One region of the Uliginosibacterium sediminicola genome, then DNA from elsewhere that is predicted to be linked to it. Evidence: predicted binding sites of a transcription regulator. Region 1 holds the regulator's gene; each other region holds the start of a gene.
What was found. Region 1 encodes FNR, which switches genes on or off when oxygen is low (the NO sensors DNR and NnrR bind a similar motif). Its sites were predicted from a motif close to TTGANCTAGNTCAA; they were not measured.

Region 1 (3,274 bases):
TGCGCTCGGGCAAGACCGACACCCTGGGCCTGATCGTCTCCGACATCCGCAACCCGTATTTCACCGAGGTCAGCCGCGCCATCGAGGACGTCGCCTACGCCCGTGGCATGCGCGTGCTGCTCTGCAATGCCGACGAAGACCCGGCCAAGGAACGCTTCTACCTGGACATGATGCGCGACGAAAATGTCGCCGGTGTGATCCTCTCGCCGACCTTGTCGCTGCTCAATCAGTACCGCGCTGAAGACTTCAGCTTTCCGCTGGTACTGGTCGACCGTTGCGATGCCAAGACCGAGGCCGATGCCGTGGTGCTCGACAATATCGATGCCGCCCAGCGCCTGACCCGCCATCTGCTCGAACGCAATTGCCGGCGCATCGCCTTCTTCTACGGTGCCGCCAGTGCAACCGGCAGCCAGCGCCTGGCCGGCTACCAGGCGGCGCTCGCCGAAGCCGGCCTCAGCGCCATCACCCAGCCAGTCAAGCCGACGACAGACGACGCCCGCCAGGCGCTGAGCACCTATCTGGAACGCCACCGCCAGACGCCGGACGCGGTGGTGGCGAGCAGCGGCCTGATCCTGCTCGGCCTGGTCGAAGGCTTGCGCCAGCATGGTTTGCGCTATCCGCAGGATGTGATCGTCGCCGGTTTCGACGACATGCCCTGGACGCGCATCGTCACCCCCGACATCACGGTGATGGCGCAACCGACGGCCGACATCGGCCGCACCGCGATTGAACTGCTGCTGGCGCGCATCGCCCAGCCGGGCCAGGCGATGCGCCGCATCGTCATGCGCGGTGAGCTGATCGTGCGCGGTTCCAGCGCCGCCTGAGTTGCCGGCGCGCTGAACTGCGTTTAACTACGCGCTTTGGGACGCGCGCTGACGATCTGGTAGACGCCGCCGAAGATCGTGCGCTTGTGCCAGTCGTAGTCCTCGGCGTGGCTGGCGTAGTGGCGGATCTCGTGTTGCCAGAGTGCGTCGGCAAAGGGTTCGAGCAGGCGATTGACCCACTTGAGGATGTAACGCACCGGCTGCCACCAGGCCGGCTTGTGGTAGTCGACGAATAGGGCTTCGGCGTTCTCGGGCAGCTGGCTGAGGATGTTGTCGACGATGCGCCGCTTCCAGTTGTCCGGCACTTCGTGCAGCAGGAAGAAGCTGCAGATCAGATCGCAGGGCGCGGCAACGCGGAACTGGCCGGCATCGGCATGACGCAGCTGCGCCCAGGGCATGTCGTCGAGCTTGCGGTGAGCGTGTTCGAGCTGGATCGGCGTCACGTCGGTGAGCGTGAAGTGCCCCTCGCTGCCGCAGCGCTGCGCGGCACGGCGCACCAGATCACCATAGACATGGGCCACCTGCCAGACATGCATGCCGGGCTCGATCCGTTCCAGATAGGCCTGCATCAGGCGCTGGTCATTGCCGAACAGCAGGGTTCTGACGACGCTGTTGCGATCGAGCCAGCGCACCCAGCGCGGACTGACATAGGCCCAGTCGTAGACGTCCGTCATGTAGGCGGGCAGGGCCGGTTGTTGCGGGGCGGGATGCTCGATCTCGCGCTTGAAACTGCTCTCAATGCTGCTCATGGCGACGGTGACACTATCCAGTGGTGAGGTCGCAAGGCGATACCTCAGCGCGGTGAGGCACAACCGCCCCACCGGGTATTCAATGCAAGCGGCCGATCAGAGTCCGGAAGTTGCCGGTGCCGCCACATCCTTGAGACCTTGCGGGTCGAGGATGACGACGTGCTTCTGCTTGATCTGGATGAGCTTCATGTCATCGAAGCGCGACATCACGCGGCTCACCGTCTCCAGCTTGAGGCCCAGATAGCTGCCGATTTCCTCACGCGTCATGCGCAGGTGGAATTCGGTCGGCGAGTAACCGCGAGCGCGGAAGCGGCGCGACAGGCTGACCAGGAAGGTGGCGACTCGTTCTTCGGCACGCATGCTGCCGAGCAGGACCATGACGCCTTGTTCGCCGACGATCTCGCGGCTCATGATGCGGTGGAACTGCTTTTGCAGGCCGGCAATTTCACGCGAGGACTCTTCCAGACGGGCGAAGGGGATGGCGCAGACTTCGCTGTCTTCGAGGGCGATCACATCGATGATGTGGGCGTTGGTGCCGATGCCATCGAGGCCGATCAGATCGCCCGACATCTTGAAGCCGGTCACTTGGTCACGGCCATCTTCGGTGGCGATGCAGGTCTTGAAGGAACCGCTGCGCACCGCGTAGAGCGAGCGGAACGGGTCGCCGGCGCGCTGCAGGCTCTCGCCGCGCTTGAGACGACGACGCGTAGCGACCAGACCGTTGAGGCGCAGTACATCGTCCTGGGCCATACCCTGGGGCAGGCACAGCTCGCGCAGATTGCAGTTGGTGCAACGAACGGCGTTGGTGTCCTTGGCAAAGTTGCAGGCGTCGTTTTGTTGTTGGATCTCTGTCGTGGCAAGCATGTCGTTTTCCTCAGTGGTTTCGGCTATGGAGAGGGAGCGCTTCCTTGATCCGCTCGAATTCTTCTGTCTTGTCGAAGAACCAGCGGGCGCCGGCCTCCATGTAGAAGCGTCTGTATTGCGGCGTGGCATGGTTGGTCAGCACGATGAAGTCAATGTGGGGCACGTGGGGGCTGATGGCTCGGATGACCTCGATGCCTTGCCCGCCGATGAGCTGGATATCCAGAACAACACAATGCGGCTGTGTATCGAAAATCCCCTGCACAGCGCCAGCCGGCGTGTCGGCTTGTCCGACGATGCGAACGTCGTCAATGGCGCTGAGAAGCTCGACCAGACGTGCCCGTATGGCTGGTGAGTCCTCGACGATGAAGACGTCGGTGGTTTGTTTTGTGGTGTTCATGGGATGAATTGTGGTCGTGTCCAGCCCCCGCGAACATCGGCCGTGCCTGCATCAGCGTGTCGGCGATGGCTCATTTGCGCTTGGTCAAATGCCGCCTGTATGTAGGAATTCCCTTACACGCCGCTGATGCTTGATACGCGTCAAGGCAGTCGGTGGGCGTCGGCATAGCGTGGGGACTTGGACGACATCCGAAAGGAGATCCACCATGTACAAGCATCTGCTCGTGCCGACCGATGGCACGGAACTCTCCAATCACGCACTGAACCAGGCCACAGCGCTGGCGCGCTGCCTGGGCGCGCGCATTACGGTCTTATACGTGCAGGAGGAGTGCCCGCAGCCAGTCGTGGCCGACGGCTTTACCAGCGCGGGTTTCGAGGAAGACTTTGTGCGCAACAGCGCTGAAGCGGCTCAGAGCATCCTCAGCCAGGCCCGTGCCGTGG
Region 2 (3,274 bases), on a different contig from region 1:
GCAGCCCACTTGGCCGAGGCGATGATCAGCACGCTCTGCACATCGGTGCGCGCCAGGCGCTTGCTGATCGGCGCGAAGTTCGGCGCGCTGCGGTCGATCTTGTCGACAAAGGCGGGGTCGAAGCCCAGTTCCTTGAAGCCCTCTTTCGCCCCGGCGAGACCGTCGGCACCAAAGGCATCGTCCTGATACACCACGCCGATGCGGCTGGCGCCCATCTTGCTCATCATCACGATGGTTTGCGCGGCTTCGAGGCGGTAGGGCGTGCGCACGATGAAGACCTGCTTCTTCACCGGCTCGTAAAGGCTTTGCGCGCCGCTCGATGGGGCGATGAGCGGTACGCCGTAGCGCTCGACCAGGGGCAACATCGCTTCCGTGGTGGCCGTGCCACGCGAGAGGAACAGCGCCAGCACCTTGTTCTGGGTGATCAGGGTCTCGGCATTGTTGGCGGCCTTGGCCGCTTCGAACTGGTCGTCCAGGGTGAGCAAGCGGACCTTCTGGCCATGCACGCCGCCCTGGGCATTGATGGCGTCGAGATAGAGCTGGGCGCCCAGCTGGGTCTCCTTGACGCCGGCCGCTACCGGACCGGTCAAGCCCGTGGTCTGGCCGATGAGGATGTCGGCACGAGCCGGCAGCGCCAGACTCAGCGCGGCGAGGATAATCCATTTAAAACAAGACATTGCTGCTCCTGATCGCTCCGGTGAACGATCAAGGTAGTACAGCCGGCGCAGGCGAACGATGCGGGTTTTCCACAAACACCATGCGTCGTCCAAGGCTTTACAGCAGGGTATTTGCTGTGCTGCACAACGCCGCTAAGGCTTGCGCGCGATGAGCTGGACCACGGCGCCACGGCCGGTGTGGTAATGCCCTTCGATGACGTCCCGCTCCAGCGCGGCAAAGTGCTCGAAATGCAGCGCGCCCAGTTCGAGATGCAGCGATTCCGGCGTGGTCTTGGTATCGACCGAGGGGCCGCCCCCGGTGCCGTAATGGAGCTGCTCGGGGCGGTAGGCCTCAAGCAGGAACACGCCGCCGGGCTTGAGCGCGCGTACGACTTTGGCATGCAGCAGGCTGCGTGCCGCGCTGGGCAAGGGGCAGAAGATCGAGATGATGGCGTCCCAGCAGTTCTCGCCGAGCTCGAACTGGCTCAGATCGGCGTGGATCAGTTCCAGGCTGACGCCACGTTCCTCCGCCAGTTTGCGCGCCTTGGCGAGGCCGACGGCCGAAGCATCCACCGCGCTGACGGCGTAGCCCTGCGCGGCCAGAAACACGGCATTGCGCCCCTCGCCCTCGGCCAGGCTGAGCACGCGCCCCTTGGGCAAGGCCGCACAGTGGGCGACCAGAAAATCGTTCGCGTCCTTGCCATAGGCATAGTCTTCGCTGCTGTAGCGCTGGTCCCACATCACGGCATCCTCCGGGCTGGCTCAGGGTCTTCATCTTAAGCCATCGGCCGCCGATGCGGCAGCGTAGCGCCGAGCGGAACGATAGCCTGGAGGCGTCTGCCGCATCCACTTCGCCGGGCTTCTGACAATCATCTGGAGCGCGCAATTGATGCGGATCAAAAGTCAAAAAGCCGGCGCATGGGTAACTATATATAGGGATTAATGAGCAACAAACAACTACATCTAGTATCAGGAGGGGTTGATGCAGGAACTGACGGGGGTCATCAAGCGCGATGGCAGGCTGCTGCCATTCGATGCCAGCAAGATTGAAGCGGCCATCGCCAAGGCGGGGCAGGCCAGCGGCGAATTCCAGCCTTCGGAGGCGGCGCGCATCACGCGCCTGGTCGTCGACCGGCTGAGCGCACAAGGCGAGCTGGTGCCGAGCATCGAACGCGTGCAGGACACCGTCGAAGTGTCCTTGATGGCCGCCGGCTGGTATCGCACCTCGCGCGCCTACATCGTCTATCGCGAACAGCGCTCGCGTCTGCGCACCGATCACAAGACCGTGGTCGATGTCGAAAACGCCATCAACGAGTATCTGGACCGCCGCGACTGGCGCGTCAACGCCAATGCCAACCAGGGCTATTCGCTGGGCGGCCTGATCCTCAATGTGTCGGGCAAGGTGATCGCCAATTACTGGCTCAACCACGTGTATGCCAAAGAGATTGGCGAAGCGCACCGCAACGGCGATGTGCACATCCACGACCTCGATATGCTGTCCGGCTACTGCGCCGGCTGGTCACTGCGCACCCTGCTGACCGAAGGTTTCAACGGCGTGCCGGGCAAGGTCGAATCGGCGCCGCCCAAGCACCTGGGTTCGGCGGTCGGGCAGATCGTGAACTTCCTCGGCACCCTGCAAAACGAATGGGCCGGCGCGCAGGCTTTCAGCTCTTTCGACACTTATCTCGCGCCCTTCATCCGCAAGGACAATCTGTCCTACGCGCAAGTGCGTCAGTGCATCCAGGAGTTGATCTACAACCTCAATGTGCCGAGCCGCTGGGGCACGCAGACGCCGTTCACCAATCTGACCTTTGACTGGGTCTGCCCGGAAGACCTGCGCGAGCAGATTCCCTACATCGGCGGCGAAGAGATGCCATTTGCCTACGGCGAGCTGCAGGCCGAGATGGACATGATCAACCGCGCCTACATCGACGTGATGACGGCCGGTGACAAGTTCGGCCGCGTGTTCACCTTCCCGATTCCAACCTACAACATCACGCCGGATTTCGATTGGGACAGCGAGAACGCCAACCGCCTGTTCGAAATGACGGCCAAGTACGGCCTGCCCTATTTCCAGAACTTCCTCAACTCGGAGCTGACGCCGAACATGGTGCGCAGCATGTGCTGCCGCCTGCAGCTCGATCTGCGCGAGCTCTTGAAGCGCGGCAACGGCCTGTTCGGCTCCGCCGAGCAGACCGGCTCGCTGGGCGTGGTGACGATCAATTGCGCGCGCATCGGTTACCAGCACAAGGGCGATGAAGCGGGCTTGTTCGCCCGCGTCGACCGCCTGCTCGAACTGGGCCGCGACAGCCTCGAAGTGAAGCGCCAGGTGATCCAGCAACTCATCGACGCCGGGCTGTTCCCCTACACCAAGCGCTATCTGGGCACGCTGCGCAATCACTTCAGCACCCTGGGCGTGAATGGCATCAACGAGATGATCCGCAACTTCACTGGTGATGCGCATGACATCACCAGCGAATGGGGTCACGACTTCGCGCTGCGCCTGCTCAACCACATCCGCGCACGCATGAGCGAGTTCCAGGAACAGACCGGCCACCTCTTCAATCTCGAAGCGACGCCGGCCGAGGGCACCACCTACCGCTTCGCCCGCGAGGACC
Region 3 (3,274 bases), on a different contig from region 1:
GGCGGCGCGGGTGCCGCTGATCAGGTCGTGCACCAGAAAGGCATTGAGCGGCGGCAGGGCGACGGCGCGGTCGGGCCAGTATTGCGGGTCCAGGCTGCGCTCGCCGAAGCCGATCACCGGGCCGAACACCGGATCGCGCCACACGCGCAGCATCAGCGAACGCGAGTACTCGCGCTCGACCATGGTCTCGACGCAGATGCCGTGCGCGAGCGCCTCGGGCATGCGGCCGCGCAGTTCGAGCGTGAGCTCTTCGTAAGCCATGTAGGTGGCGGCGAGGCTGGCGAGGTTCTTGCGCGTGAGCACCGCGCCGCGCGTGCCGGGCACCGGCAGATTGGGCCGCATGATCACCGGAAAGCCGGCCTGCTTGGCCATCTCGCCAGCCTCTTCGGCCGAGTGCGCGACCTGCATCGGCACGATGGGCATGTGGAAGGCGGCGAGGATGGCCATCGTCTCTTGGCGCAGCAAGGTGGTACGGCGGCGCGCTAGCGCGGTGTCGATGATCAGGCGCGCCGCGCCGGTCAGCGGCTCGTGCGCATCGACCAGCGGGGCGGGCGCCTGGGTGAGCAGGCGCTGGTTGCGGTAATAGGCGCTGATGTGCGAGAACAGCTCGACCGCCGTCTCCGGCGTGCGCAGGCTGGGAATGCCGGCGATGCGGAAAGCTTCGCGTGCTTCGCGCGTCTGGTCGTCGCCAAGCCAGCAGGTGAGGATGGGCTTTTCGGTGCGCTTGTATTGTTCGATGACGCGCTGAGCAACCTCGGTCGGCCGTGTCATCGCCTGCGGGGTGAGCAGGCACAGTACGCCATCGACATGTTCATCGTCGAGCAGGGCGGCCAGCGCGCCGGCGTAACGGTCCGGATCCGAATCGCCGATCAGATCGATGGGATTATCGAGCGACCAGTGCGGCGGCAGGATGCTGTCGAGCCGAGTCAGCGTGGCGGTCGACAGCTCGGCCAGCGGAATGCCCAGATCGCCGGCGCGGTCTGCCGCCATCACGCCGGGGCCGCCGCCATTGGTGATGATGGCGAGGCGATTGCCGCGCGGGCGGAAGTGCGCAAACAGCGCCTTGCTGGCGGCATACAGCTGGCTGAGGTTGTACAGGCGGATCACGCCGGCACGGCGCAGGGCGGCGTCGAACACCGCATCGTCACCGGCATTGACGCCGGTATGTACCTGGGCTGCGCGCAGGCCGACCGGGTGACGGCCGACCTTGAGCAGCATCACCGGTTTGGCGCGTGCAGCCGCGCGCAGGGCGGAGAGGAAACGACGCGCATCGCGGATGCCTTCGATGTAGAGCAGGATGCTCTCGGTGCGGAAATCCCAGACCATGTAGTCGAGGATTTCGCCGAAATCCAGATCGCTGGACATGCCCAGCGAGACCACATTCGAAAAGCCGACCTGGTTGGGCTGCGCGTAATCGAGAATTGCCGCGCAGAGCGCGCCCGATTGCGAGATGAAGCCGATCGAGCCACTGATTGCTTGACCATGGGCGAAAGTCGCATTGAGGCCCCGCGCGGGGCGGGCGACGCCCAGGCTGTTGGGCCCGAGCAGGCGCATGCCGTATTTGCGCGCATTGCGCACGGCATCCATTTCCAGCCGGGCGCCGGCGGCGCCGCTCTCGCCAAAGCCGGCGGAGAGCACCGCCGCAGAGCGCACACCGGCCTTGCCGCATTCGGCGATGACATCCGGCACCGTGCTGGCCGGCGTGGCGATGACGGCCAGATCGACCTTGCCCGGCACATCACCGATATGCGGATAGCACTTGACCTCCTGCACCGCCGTGTATTTGGGATTGACGGCGTACAGCGTGCCCTTGAACTGCGCCTGGCGCATATTGCGGATCAGCACCTGGCCCAGCGCGCCCTCACGCTCGGTGGCGCCGATGATGGCGACACTCTGTGGTTCGAAAAGCGGCGAAAGATAGTGCTTCTCATCCATGAGGCGGCCCCCGGCTCCTGTAGCAGCTAACTGTCAATGATTCTGGCACAGCCTGCTTGATTCGGATCAAGCAAAGCAGTGCGCCCAGCTGCTCGATGCTGCAGTGCTAAGGGTTTTCCGCAGGCGCAGCGGCGATTCAGTAAACCGGCTTGCCGAAGCGGATTTCTTGCAGGATCTTGGCCGAGATTTCTTCAATCGAGCGGGTCGTCGAATCGAGGAAGGGAATGCCTTCGCGGCGCATCAGGCGCTGCGCTGATTCGATCTCGGACTGACAGTTCTCGATGGCGGCGTAGCGGCTGTTGGGGCGCCGTTCCTGGCGGATCTGCGAGAGGCGTTCGGGGTTGATGGTCAGCCCGAACAGCTTGCCACGGAAGCGCTGCAACTCGCCGGGCAGCTTGTTGCGTTCGAAGTCTTCGGGGATCAGCGGATAGTTGGCCGCCTTGACGCCGTATTGCATGGCCAGATAAAGGCTGGTCGGCGTCTTGCCCGAACGGGATACACCGACGAGGATGACATTGGCTTCTTCGAGGTTCTTGTCGGTGATTCCATCATCATGCGCGAGGGTGAAGTTGATCGCTTCGATGCGCGTCTTGTAATCCTCGCTCTCGGCGATGCCGTGGAAGCGGCCGACCGCATGGGTGGATTTGACGCCGAGTTCCACTTCCAGCGGCGCGATGAAGGTGCCGAACAGGTCGATGAACTGCGCATCACCTTCGTGCAGTGCAGCAATGATGTCGTTCTGCACCAGGGTGCTGAACACAATTGGCCGGGCGCCGTCACGCTTCATCGCCTCGCGGATGCTGCGCGCACAGTCGATGGCCTTGTCCAGCGAATCGATGAAAGGTGCCCGCACCTGGCGGAAGCTGCAGTCCGGAAACTGCGCCAGCAGGCTGTGTCCGAGCGTTTCGGCGGTGATGCCCGTACCGTCGGAAACGAAGAAAACGGTCCTTCTTGGCTTGTTGTCCATCGTGTATATCCTCTATCTGGACTAGACGGGCTTCATGGCACGGCGGTTGGGGTAAGCTCTCATGCAGTGCACAAAAATAGATCTATAGAATGCTTGCGATCAGAGCCGGATGCAACTGATTGAAGCATATAACCGGCATTTTTTGACCCCAGATCGAGGTGCCCGCATGAGTTCTTACGTCATTCCTTTTGAATCGCTCCGCATGACCGATGTGGAGCAGGTAGGCGGCAAGAATGCCTCGCTGGGCGAGATGATCAGCCAGCTCTCGGCAGCGGGTGTGCGGGTTCCCGGTGGTTTTGCGACCACGGCTTTTGCGTATCGCGAGTTCCTCGCCACCAATGGCCTGGCCGAGCGCATCCGCGCCGCGCTGGA

Region 2: a site for FNR is predicted at 1,543-1,556, ahead of ABDB84_RS19225 (ribonucleoside triphosphate reductase). Genes of this name have one in related genera too.
Region 3: a site for FNR is predicted at 1,992-2,005, ahead of ABDB84_RS13675 (bifunctional acetate--CoA ligase family protein/GNAT family N-acetyltransferase). Genes of this name have one in related genera too.

Annotation. Positions count from the first base shown of each region.
Region 1 is NZ_JBDIVE010000006.1:236,502-239,775, reverse strand. Features, by position in the region: gene ABDB84_RS12890 (LacI family DNA-binding transcriptional regulator) at 1-824, shown strand, start outside; gene rquA (rhodoquinone biosynthesis methyltransferase RquA) at 848-1,573, opposite strand; gene fnr (fumarate/nitrate reduction transcriptional regulator Fnr) at 1,670-2,437, opposite strand; gene ABDB84_RS12875 (response regulator) at 2,448-2,834, opposite strand; gene ABDB84_RS12870 (universal stress protein) at 3,040-3,274, shown strand, end outside.
Region 2 is NZ_JBDIVE010000017.1:1,493-4,766, forward strand. Features, by position in the region: gene ABDB84_RS19215 (ABC transporter substrate-binding protein) at 1-677, opposite strand, end outside; gene ABDB84_RS19220 (class I SAM-dependent methyltransferase) at 810-1,397, opposite strand; gene ABDB84_RS19225 (ribonucleoside triphosphate reductase) at 1,639-3,274, shown strand, end outside.
Region 3 is NZ_JBDIVE010000007.1:163,513-166,786, forward strand. Features, by position in the region: gene ABDB84_RS13675 (bifunctional acetate--CoA ligase family protein/GNAT family N-acetyltransferase) at 1-1,935, opposite strand, end outside; gene ppsR (posphoenolpyruvate synthetase regulatory kinase/phosphorylase PpsR) at 2,072-2,902, opposite strand; gene ppsA (phosphoenolpyruvate synthase) at 3,069-3,274, shown strand, end outside.